3 regions of the Nocardia sp. NPDC059180 genome follow, and region 1 is predicted to be linked to each of the others. Evidence: riboswitches for the same ligand, from Rfam matches in the RefSeq annotation. Region 1 holds a riboswitch; each other region holds the start of a gene.
The links. Region 1 has a riboswitch for S-adenosylmethionine ahead of ACFXNW_RS27930 (rhodanese-like domain-containing protein). Riboswitches for the same ligand answer to the same signal wherever they lie in the genome.
Positions count from the first base shown of each region.

Region 2: it holds a riboswitch for S-adenosylmethionine, as region 1 does, so the genes downstream of both, ACFXNW_RS13220 (ABC transporter substrate-binding protein) here and ACFXNW_RS27930 (rhodanese-like domain-containing protein) in region 1, are expected to answer to the same signal.
Region 3: it holds a riboswitch for S-adenosylmethionine, as region 1 does, so the genes downstream of both, ACFXNW_RS03475 (aminotransferase class V-fold PLP-dependent enzyme) here and ACFXNW_RS27930 (rhodanese-like domain-containing protein) in region 1, are expected to answer to the same signal.

Region 1 covers NZ_JBHZBU010000011.1:170,253-173,525, forward strand. Annotated here, with positions in the region: gene ACFXNW_RS27925 (O-succinylhomoserine sulfhydrylase) at 1-1,064, opposite strand, end outside; gene ACFXNW_RS27930 (rhodanese-like domain-containing protein) at 1,061-1,477, opposite strand; SAM riboswitch class IV at 1,497-1,611, opposite strand; gene ACFXNW_RS27935 (hypothetical protein) at 1,677-2,156, opposite strand; gene ACFXNW_RS27940 (FAD-dependent oxidoreductase) at 2,321-3,273, shown strand, end outside.
Region 2 covers NZ_JBHZBU010000003.1:605,998-609,270, forward strand. Annotated here, with positions in the region: gene ACFXNW_RS13210 (LppM family (lipo)protein) at 1-363, shown strand, start outside; gene ACFXNW_RS13215 (glycosyltransferase) at 441-1,502, shown strand; SAM riboswitch class I at 1,847-1,940, shown strand; gene ACFXNW_RS13220 (ABC transporter substrate-binding protein) at 1,990-3,273, shown strand, end outside.
Region 3 covers NZ_JBHZBU010000001.1:747,718-750,990, reverse strand. Annotated here, with positions in the region: gene ACFXNW_RS03475 (aminotransferase class V-fold PLP-dependent enzyme) at 1-1,211, opposite strand, end outside; SAM riboswitch class IV at 1,260-1,373, opposite strand; gene ACFXNW_RS03470 (Pls/PosA family non-ribosomal peptide synthetase) at 1,577-3,273, shown strand, end outside.

The DNA of each region.
Region 1 (3,273 bases):
GTCTTGGCGTCGCCGAGATTGTTGGACAGGTCGACGATGCGCAGCCGGTTCAGCACCTCGAAGGCACGCTTCTTCGCCTCGTGCTCGGGCGCCTTCAGCTCGAAGGTGACCACGGTGCCGCCGCCGCTCATCTGACTCGCCGCCAGGTCGTATTGCGGATGCGAATCCAGGAACGGGTACTTCACCCAGCTCACCGAATCATTGCCCTCCAGGAAACGTGCGATCCGCAGGGCCGATTCGGTCGAATGGCGCACCCGCAACGGCATGGTCTCCAGGCCCTTGAGCAACGTCCACGCGTTGAACGGACTCAGCGCCGGACCGGTGTGGCGCATCAGGTTCTTGACCGGACCGCCGATGTAGTCCTCGGCGCCGAGGATCGCACCGCCGAGTACCCGGCCTTGTCCGTCGATGTGCTTGGTACCGGAGTACACCACCACATCGGCACCGAGTTCGAAGCCGCGCTGCAACAGCGGCGTCGCGAAGACGTTGTCCAGCACCACCTTCGCGCCCGCGGCATGCGCCATCTCGCTCACCCGGCGCACGTCCACCAGAGTCTGCATCGGGTTGGCGGGCGTCTCGAAGAACACGGCCGTGGTCGGCACCGACAGCGCCTGCTCCCACTGGTCGAGGTCTTCACCGTCGACAAAGACCGTCTCCACACCCCAGCGCGGCAGGATCTCGTTGCACACCACGAAACAGGAGCCGAACAGGCTGCGCGCGGCGACCAGCCGGTCACCCGCGCCGAGCAGCGCACCCAGCGCGGTGAACACCGCGGCCATACCACTCGCGGTGGCGAAACACGCTTCCGCGCCGTCGAGCAGCCGCATCCGCTCCTCGAACATGGCGACCGTGGGGTTGCCGTAGCGGGAGTAGACGAAATGCTCGACCTCGCCAGTGAACGCGGCCTCGGCCGCTTCAGCGCTCTCGTACACGAAACCCGACGTCAGATACAGCGCTTCGGAGGTCTCCTCGAATCCCGAACGCCGCACTCCGCCGCGCACACCGAGTGTGGCGGGCCCGACGCCCTCCGGCAGCGGCCGGTTGAACGCGCCGCCGGTGATCACGACTGCCGCCAGGGCAGGCCGTCGGCGCGCCAACCGGCGACACCTCGGTGACCGAACTCGTCGAGCGGGCCTTCGAAGCCCTCGCTGACGTTGTATGCGGGCTCGATACCCGTGCTGGTCGCGACAGTCGCGGCATGGGCCGAACGCTGGCCGGAGCGGCACAGGAACACCACGGGGGCATCCGGATCGCGACCATCGAGGACGGTGCTCAGTTGCTGGGCGAACTCGGTATTACGCGCACCGGTGCCGTCGACCCATTCGATCAGCACGGTCTGCCGATCAATGGCGCTGGTATCCGGGATGCCGACGAATCTCCATTCGGCCTCGGTCCGCACGTCCACCAGGACCGCCCGTGGATCGTCGCGCAATATCTCCCACGCCTGTTTCGGGGTGATGTCGCCGGCATAAGTCATGTGTGGCACCTTCCTCGAGAATCCGCACTTGCCGCATCTGGCTTCGATGCGTGCCAGGTCGTCACCCGGAGCACCCCACCGCGGAGGAGGGTTGCCGGCCAGCGAGCCGGGGCTTGGCGCTGGCACTCATGACCTGAAACGAGATTGCCTGGCCAGGGGTTGTCGTGTCAAACCCCCGATCAGGGGCCTGCGCAGGGGCTCAGTGACAGACCAGCCACTCGTTATCGACGCGCCGCAGCTGCCAGGTTCCGGTCGCCTCGTCTCCGTCGACCTTGCTGGTGACCGTCGCCGTCGCGCTGTCGCCCTCGACCTTCATATCTTCGAGTTTCGTGATTTCTATGGCTTTTCCGGTCTCGCCCTCGTCCAGCCTGCCCGCCATCGGTGAGCGCTTCGGGTCGAAGTCCGGGCAGGCCGCTTCCTTCGGCGGCACCAAGCCGTAGCGCGAACTCGCATCGCCGAAATCACGCACCGCGGCGGCGACCCGGTCGGCCTCTGTGACATTTTTCTCAACCGGCGACACCAGCTCGGAGATCACGATGACGGCGAGCACGATCGCCGCGATCGCCGCCGCGACGATGAACGGCACCATCGAGCGGGTCGAATCGTCGGATTCCTGCCCGTCGGCCGGCGTTTCCCCGCCCTTGTCCGCACTCGAATCGGCCGGCTGCTGATCGCTCATGAATGACGATGATCCCTGGTCCCCGAAGTAGGCCGGACATGCCCCCGATAGAATCGGCGGGATCGCGGCCGGTGCCGTACAGGTGAAATCCAGCCGTGCATCAACTTAGCCTAAGCTAAACAGGACGCCATTTACTGTCTCAACCATAAAGGTGCGCGTAAACGATGACCGAACAGACCGCAGCTGCACGCCCGCTCCGCATCGCAATCGTGGGTGCCGGACCGGCCGGTATCTACGCCGCCGATGCGTTGATGAAGTCGGATGCGGACGTGTCCATCGACCTCTACGAGCGGATGCCCGCGCCGTTCGGCCTGATCCGCTACGGCGTCGCGCCGGACCACCCGCGCATCAAGGGCATCATCACCGCGCTGCACAAGGTGCTGGACAAGCCGCAGGTGCGCCTGCTCGGCAATATCGACTACGGCTCCGACATCACCCTCGATGACCTGAAGGTCTTCTACGACGCGGTGATCTTCTCCACCGGCGCCAACGCCGACCGCGCGCTGCCGATCCCCGGCATCGACCTGGACGGCTCCTACGGCGCCGCCGACTTCGTCTCCTGGTACGACGGGCACCCGGATGTGCCGCGCACCTGGCCGCTGGAGGCCGAGAAGGTCGCGGTGCTCGGCGTCGGCAACGTCGCGCTGGATATCGCGCGCGTGCTGGCCAAGACCGGCGATGAACTGCTGCCGACCGAGATCCCGCCGAACGTCTACAAGGGCCTGAAGGAGAACAAGGCCGTCGAGGTGCACGTCTTCGGACGTCGCGGCCCGGCGCAGGCCAAGTTCACCCCGCTGGAACTGCGCGAGCTGGATCATTCGCCGACCATCGAGGTCATCGTCGACCCCGAGGACATCGACTACGACGAGGGCTCCGAGGCCACCCGCCGCCACTCCAAGCAGGTCGACATGGTCGCCAACACCCTCGAGCAGTGGGCCATCCGCGATCAGGGCGACCGCCCGCACAAGCTGTACCTGCACTTCTTCGAGTCGCCCGCCGAGGTGCTCGGTGAGGACGGCAAGGTCGTCGGCCTCAAGACCGAGCGCACCCAGCTCGACGGCACCGGCAACGTCAAGGGCACCGGCGAATACAAGACCTGGGACGTGCAGGCCGTCTA
Region 2 (3,273 bases), on a different contig from region 1:
GACCTGGTCAGCCTCAACGGCAGGGTGGATTTGAAATCGGTGCCGCCGCACGGCTCGGACGTGCAGTTCAGCATCGCGTTCCCGGCCAGGATCGCCAAGACCAACGGCACCCGCGAAGGCGATTCGGTGGTGTCGTGGAAGCTGCCGCCGGGTGATGTGACGAATATGCGCGCCGAGGTCAGCTACGCCGACCCCAACACCCGGTCCTTCGCGGGCTGGGCGGGCATCGTCGGTGGTATCACCCTCGCCGTCGCTGCCGTCGTCGCAGCCCTCGCCTACGTCAACCGCAACCCGGCCCCACCGAATGCCCCGGCCCCCAACTTCGATATCGGGCGTTGGTGGCGCGAAGTTCGCAGTAGGTGAGATCGGGGACGACGACCGCGGTTCGCGCGGGTTCGGGAATCGCGGTGGCCGGATGCGCTGTCGCGGTATGGAACCTGATGACGATGCGCCGCCTGATTCCGGGTCCGTCTGTGGACGAGTCCGTTGCAGTCTGTGTCCCGGCCCGGAACGAGGCGCGGCAGCTGCCTGAGCTGATCGCCGATCTGCGTGAGCAGACGGGGGTGCCCGGGCTGCGGGTGCTGATTCTGGACGACGGTTCTACGGATGGCACCTACCAAGCGGCAAAACGGGCTGCCGGTGACGATCCGCGAATCACGGTGCTGCGCTGCGCCGACGAACCCGAACCGGGCTGGACTGGTAAAGCGGCCGCGTGTGCCCGGCTGGCAGCTGCGGCCGATGCTGCGGTGTTGGTGTTCGTGGATGCAGATGTGCGGCTGGCCCCCGCCGCGATCGCTGCGGCAGTGAATGAACTGCGGGCGGGTCAGGCGGCTCTGGTGTCGCCCTGGCCGCGACAGCTCGCGGCCTCGCCCGCCGAACACCTGGTGCAGCCGCTGCTGTGCTGGTCATGGGCCACGACGTTGCCGGTGTCGGTGGCCGACCGGGGAACCCGGCCGTCGATGGCGGTGGCATGCGGGCAGTTCCTGGTCTTCGACGCCGAGTCCTACCGGACCATCGGCGGTCACACGGCGGTGTCGGGCAGTGTCACCGAGGACCTCGATATCGCCAGGACGTTGCGCCGAAAGGGCATGCGGACCGCCGTGGTGGCGGCCGGACCATTGGCGAGCACCCGCATGTACCACGACGCCGCCGAGCTCGAGGCCGGCTACACACGGTGGCTCTGGTCCGCATACGGCGGGTCGGCAGCCGGCGGGCTCACGGTGGGAGCCATTGCCGCCCTGGTCTATTGGCTGCCGCCGCTGGCTGCCATTGCCGGACGTGGAGACATCCGACGCGCGGGCCTGCTCGGCTATGCCGCGGCCGTCGCTGGACGCCTCGCGGCTCGCGCCCTCGAAACCGGTGCGGCACCGCACCGCGACGACATCACCGCAGCACTGGCACATCCGTGCTCGGTGGCTATGTACCTGTACCTATGGGCCAGGTCCCGCCGCGCCCTACGTCGCGGTGCGCTCGCGTGGAAGGGTCGGCGGATCGCGCCGTAATGCGATACGCCCGGGAGCCGGCTTTCGGTCGCACCGACCCCGGTTCGCTCACGGCACCTCGGTAATTCCACTGTCGGCAGAGACAGGAGCGGTCGCCGCTCCGAATGGTGCCGAAGACGGCGGCGAGGACACGCAGGTCAGGCCGTCGACACAGGCGGACATTCACGATATTCCCGTGACCGCGTCCGGCACGTTACCTCGGATCCGACCGTGTCACTTGCGGCGCGCGCCGGGTGCGCGGGACAAGAGCTGAACTCACCCTGATTACTACCATTGTGCTGCGGTTTCCCTGCGACGCATGATGATTCGGCCCGATCGGATACCGCACCGCGTCCGGTCCGGCGAGACCATCCAGAGCGACCGAGAGACCTGGCTCGTCGACGTCGCAGCAACCCCCCGGTCACCGGGTGCGGGTGCTTCCGCCGGGACCGATGGAGGCACAGATGAAAGACGCCGACAAGGCCGCAACTACGAACGGAGCGCACAGGTGACCCGATCTCGACCCCGGGTCGCCGCGTTGACCGGCGCGCTGCTCGCCGCCACCACACTCGCCGGCTGCGGATCCGGTACTTCGGCACCGGACGCCGCGGCCGGGCCGCCACAACCGGGCGGAATTCTGCGCTACGGGCTTTCGGTGGCGCCGACCTGCGCGGATCCGGCGCAGGCGAGCACCAATCAGACGATTTACGTGGCCCGGCAGGTGGTTGATTCGCTGACCGATCAGGATCCGGAAACCGGTGAGCTGAAGCCATGGCTGGCCACCGGCTGGGAGGTGAGCCCGGATGCGAAGGTGTTCACCTTCCACCTCGCCGACGGGGTGAGTTTCAGCGACGGGACGCCACTGACCGCGGACTCGGTGCGCAAGACCTTCGACTCGATCGTGCGGACGCTCGGCGCGGCCAAGGCACCGCTCGGCACCAGCTACCTGACCGGCTACGTCGGTACGACCGCGGTCGACCCGTTGACGGCGCGAGTGGAGTTCAGCGCCCCGAACGCCCAGTTCCTGCAGGCGTCCTCGACCCCGCAGCTGGGCATCCTCGCCGACGCCACGACCGCGCGGTCCGCGGAGGATCGGTGCGCCGGCGCGGCCACGGTCGGGTCGGGGCCGTTCAGCTATGCCGACTACCGCCAGGACGTGTCCGCCACGCTGGTGAAGCGCCCCGGCTACGGGTGGGGCTCGGCGGTGTTCGGCCATCAGGGCGAGGCGTATCTGGACCGCATCGAGTTCACCGTTGTCCCCGAGTCGGGTGTGCGGACGGGTTCGTTGTCTTCGGATCAGCTCGACGCGACCAGCGACGCACTGCCGCAGGACGCACCACAGATCGAGGCGACCGGCGGCCGGGTGCTCAGCACCGCCAATCCGGGGATTCCGTTCGGATTCCAGCCGAATGTGACCCGCGGCCCGCTGCGCGATCCCGCGGTGCGGCAAGCACTGCTGACCGCGATCGATCGACAGGAGCTGGTCGATACCGTGCTCGGACCGCAGTTCCGGCCTGCGACCAGCGCACTGGCGTCCAGAACGCCCGGCTATCTGGATCTTTCACAGCGCATCGGTTTCGATCCCGACGCCACGCGCGCGGCCCTCGACCGTGCGGGCTGGGTGCGCGGTGACGACGGTATCCGGGTGAAGGACGGGCAGCGCCTGGGTTTCGCAGTGACGTTCAGCCAGGTGTTCGCCGGTAATCAGGCGATCCTCGAGCTGATCCAGCAGCAGCTGCGCACGGTGGGCATCGATCTGACGCTCGATCTGGTGTCCAACGCGGAATACACC
Region 3 (3,273 bases), on a different contig from region 1:
CCGTCGTGGACAAGCGCGGCGATCGCCGAGATCAGCCGGTCCACGTCCGTAGAGCTGGTGCCCAATCCGATACTCGCGCGCAGCGCACCGTCGAGCCCGAGACGAGCCAGCAGTGGGTGCGCGCAGAAGCGGCCGTCGCGCACGCCGATGCCGTGTTCGGCGGACAGATAGGCGGCCACCTCGCCGGGCGCGAAACCGTCCAGCGTGAAGGCGACGATGCCGACGGTGTCGGGGCTGTCGGACCAGATGCGCGGCAACCGCACGCCGGGGATGGCACACAGACCGTCCCGCAGCCGCTCGGCCAGCAGCCGTTCATGTGCGATCGCCCGGTCGGCGTCGATGTCGGCCAGCGCATCGCAGGCCGCCGCCAACGCCGCGACGCCGAGCACATTGGGCGATCCGGCCTCGTGTCGCTGCGGCGCGGGCGCCCACTCGGTGCCGTCGACCCGTACCTCACGCACCGCACCGCCTCCGGCCAGGTACGGCGGCGCCGCGTCGAGCCAATCCCGGTTGCCGACGAGCACTCCGGAACCGAACGGCGCGTACAGCTTGTGCCCGGAGAAGGCCAGGTAGTCGATGCCGCACTCGCGCAGGCTGATTCGACGGTGCGGCGCCAGTTGCGCGGCGTCGACGAGGATACGGGCACCACACTGATGGGCGATCTCGGCCAGCCGCGCCAGTGGCAGGACCTCGCCGGTCACATTGGAGGCGCCGGTGATGGCAAGCAGCGCAGCCGGTTTCGCACAGAGTTCGGCTACCACACGGCGGACCGTCTCGTCGACCGTATCCGCCGCGGTCACCACCCGCCGCCCACGCCGTTCCCAGGGCAGGAAATTGGCGTGATGTTCGACATCGAGCACCACGGTGTCGCCGGGCACGCAGGCGGCCAACAGGTTCAGCGAGTCGGTGGTGTTGCGGGTGAAGACCACAACCTGGTCGTCGGTCGCGTCGAGAAAGCGGGCGACCGAACCACGGGCGGCCTCATAGCATTCGGTGGAGATCCGCGAGGCGTAGCCCGCGCCGCGGTGCACGCTGGCGTAGTAGGGCAGCAAACGCTGCACCCGGTCGGTGACCTGAGCCAGCGCCGGTGCGCTCGCGGCATAGTCGAAATTGGCGTACGTGCAGGTCCCGCCCTGTACCAGGGGGACATGGAGGTCGTCTCCGGAGACCCGGGCGAGGGGGGCACAGGTCTGATCGAACACAGCAGTCATCACGTCATCCCGTCGGCTGAGGGACCCGCGAAAAGGGGAGTTTCATCGAGTCCGCGCTTGCCGCGCCCGGTCGGGCGTCGGCCCGGTCGTCACCCGGAGCACCCCACCGCGGAGGAGGGTTGCCGACCAGCTAGCCGGGGCTTGACGCTGGCACTCATGACCTGATCCGAGGCTGACAGACCGGCCCCGCTGCTGTCAACCCGGTCGCCGCTGCGGGTACCGTGGACAACTGGTCACCAGGGCATTCGCCGTTTGCCCATTGGTAACCCTCGTATGAAACAACCGTCTTCGAGAATTAGTTGGTGAGGCCGTACCGCCGAACATGGTTACTGCCGGACAGTGCTGAGGAAGGTGGGCCGGACGTGATGCTCCAGCCGCAGATCGACACCGATGGTTCGGTCGAGGAGCTCGATCCGCTGCGACGCTCAACCCTCGCCCCACCTGCGCGAACACTGGTCGACATCCTCGCTGACACCGCGCGCGCCCATCCGGACGCACCGGCCATCGACGACGGCGACACCGCGCTCACCTACACCGAACTGCTGGCCGAGATCGCGGTCACGGTCGAACGCCTCGCCGCGGCCGGTGTGCGCCGCGGCGACCGGGTCGGTGTGCGGATGCCCTCGGGTACCCGTGAGCTCTACGTCACGATTCTTGCTGTGCTGCACGCGGGTGCGGCCTATGTCCCGGTCGACGCCGACGACCCGGATGAGCGAGCCCGCCTGGTTTTCGGCGAGGCTCGGGTCACCGCGATCGTGACCGCCGCGGGTATCGAGCCGACCGAGCACGCGCAGCCGATCCCAGCATCCGCCGAGCAAACCGATGGCCCGGCGCAGCCCTCCCCCACCGATGACGCGTGGATCATCTTCACCTCCGGCTCCACCGGAACCCCGAAAGGTGTTGCGGTGACCCATCGCAACGCCGCCGCGCTCGTCGACGCCGAGGCTCGGCTTTTCCTGCGGGACGCCCCGATCGGCCCCGGTGACCGTGTGCTGGCCGGACTCTCGGTCGCCTTCGACGCCTCCTGCGAGGAGATGTGGTTGGCCTGGCGGCACGGCGGCTGCCTCGTTCCAGCGCCGCGCGCATTGGTGCGCACCGGTGCCGATCTGGGTCCGTGGTTGGTACGGCATGAGATCAGCGTGGTCTCCACGGTGCCGACGCTGGCGGCGACCTGGCCCGCCGAGGCTCTGGAACCGGTGCGGCTGCTCATCTTCGGTGGCGAGGCCGTGCCGCCCGAACTCGCCGAACGCCTGGCAGGTGACGCGGAGTCCGAGCGAGAGGTGTGGAACACCTACGGCCCCACCGAAACCACGGTCGTCGCGTGTTCGGCACTGCTGGACGGAAAGTGGCCCGTACGCATCGGGTTGCCGCTGGACGGCTGGGATCTGGCCGTCGTCGATGCCGCCGGTAATCCGGTCGGCGAGGGCGACTCCGGCGAACTGGTGATCGGCGGTGTCGGCCTGGCCCGCTACCTCGATCCGGCCAAGGACGCCGAGAAGTACGCGCCGCTCGCCTCGCTCGGCTGGGAACGCGCCTACCGCAGTGGCGATCTGGTGCGCAACGACAGTGCAGGACTCGTCTTCATCGGCCGCGCCGACGACCAGGTCAAGGTGGGTGGCCGTCGCATCGAACTCGGCGAACTCGACAATGCCCTGCAACATCTGCCCGGTGTGAGCGGTGCGGCCGCCGCGGTGCGCACCACCACTGCGGGCAATCAGATCCTGGTCGGCTACCTCACCGGAACCGCACCCGACTACGACGTGAAGACCGCCCGCACGCTGCTCGCCGAACAGCTGCCCGCGCCGCTGGTCCCGCGCCTGGTCGTGGTGCCCGAACTGCCCACCCGCACCTCGGGCAAGGTCGATCGCGACGCACTGCCCTGGCCGGTCGCGGGCACCGACGAGAATGTGGACCACGGGCTCACCGGGACAGCCGCCTGGGTGGCGGAACTGTGGAGTTCGATTCTCGGCGCCGAGATCACCGGCGCCGACGCCGATTTCTTCGATCTGGGCGGCGGATCGCTGTCGGCGGCCCATTTGGTGACCGCATTGCGGGAACGATA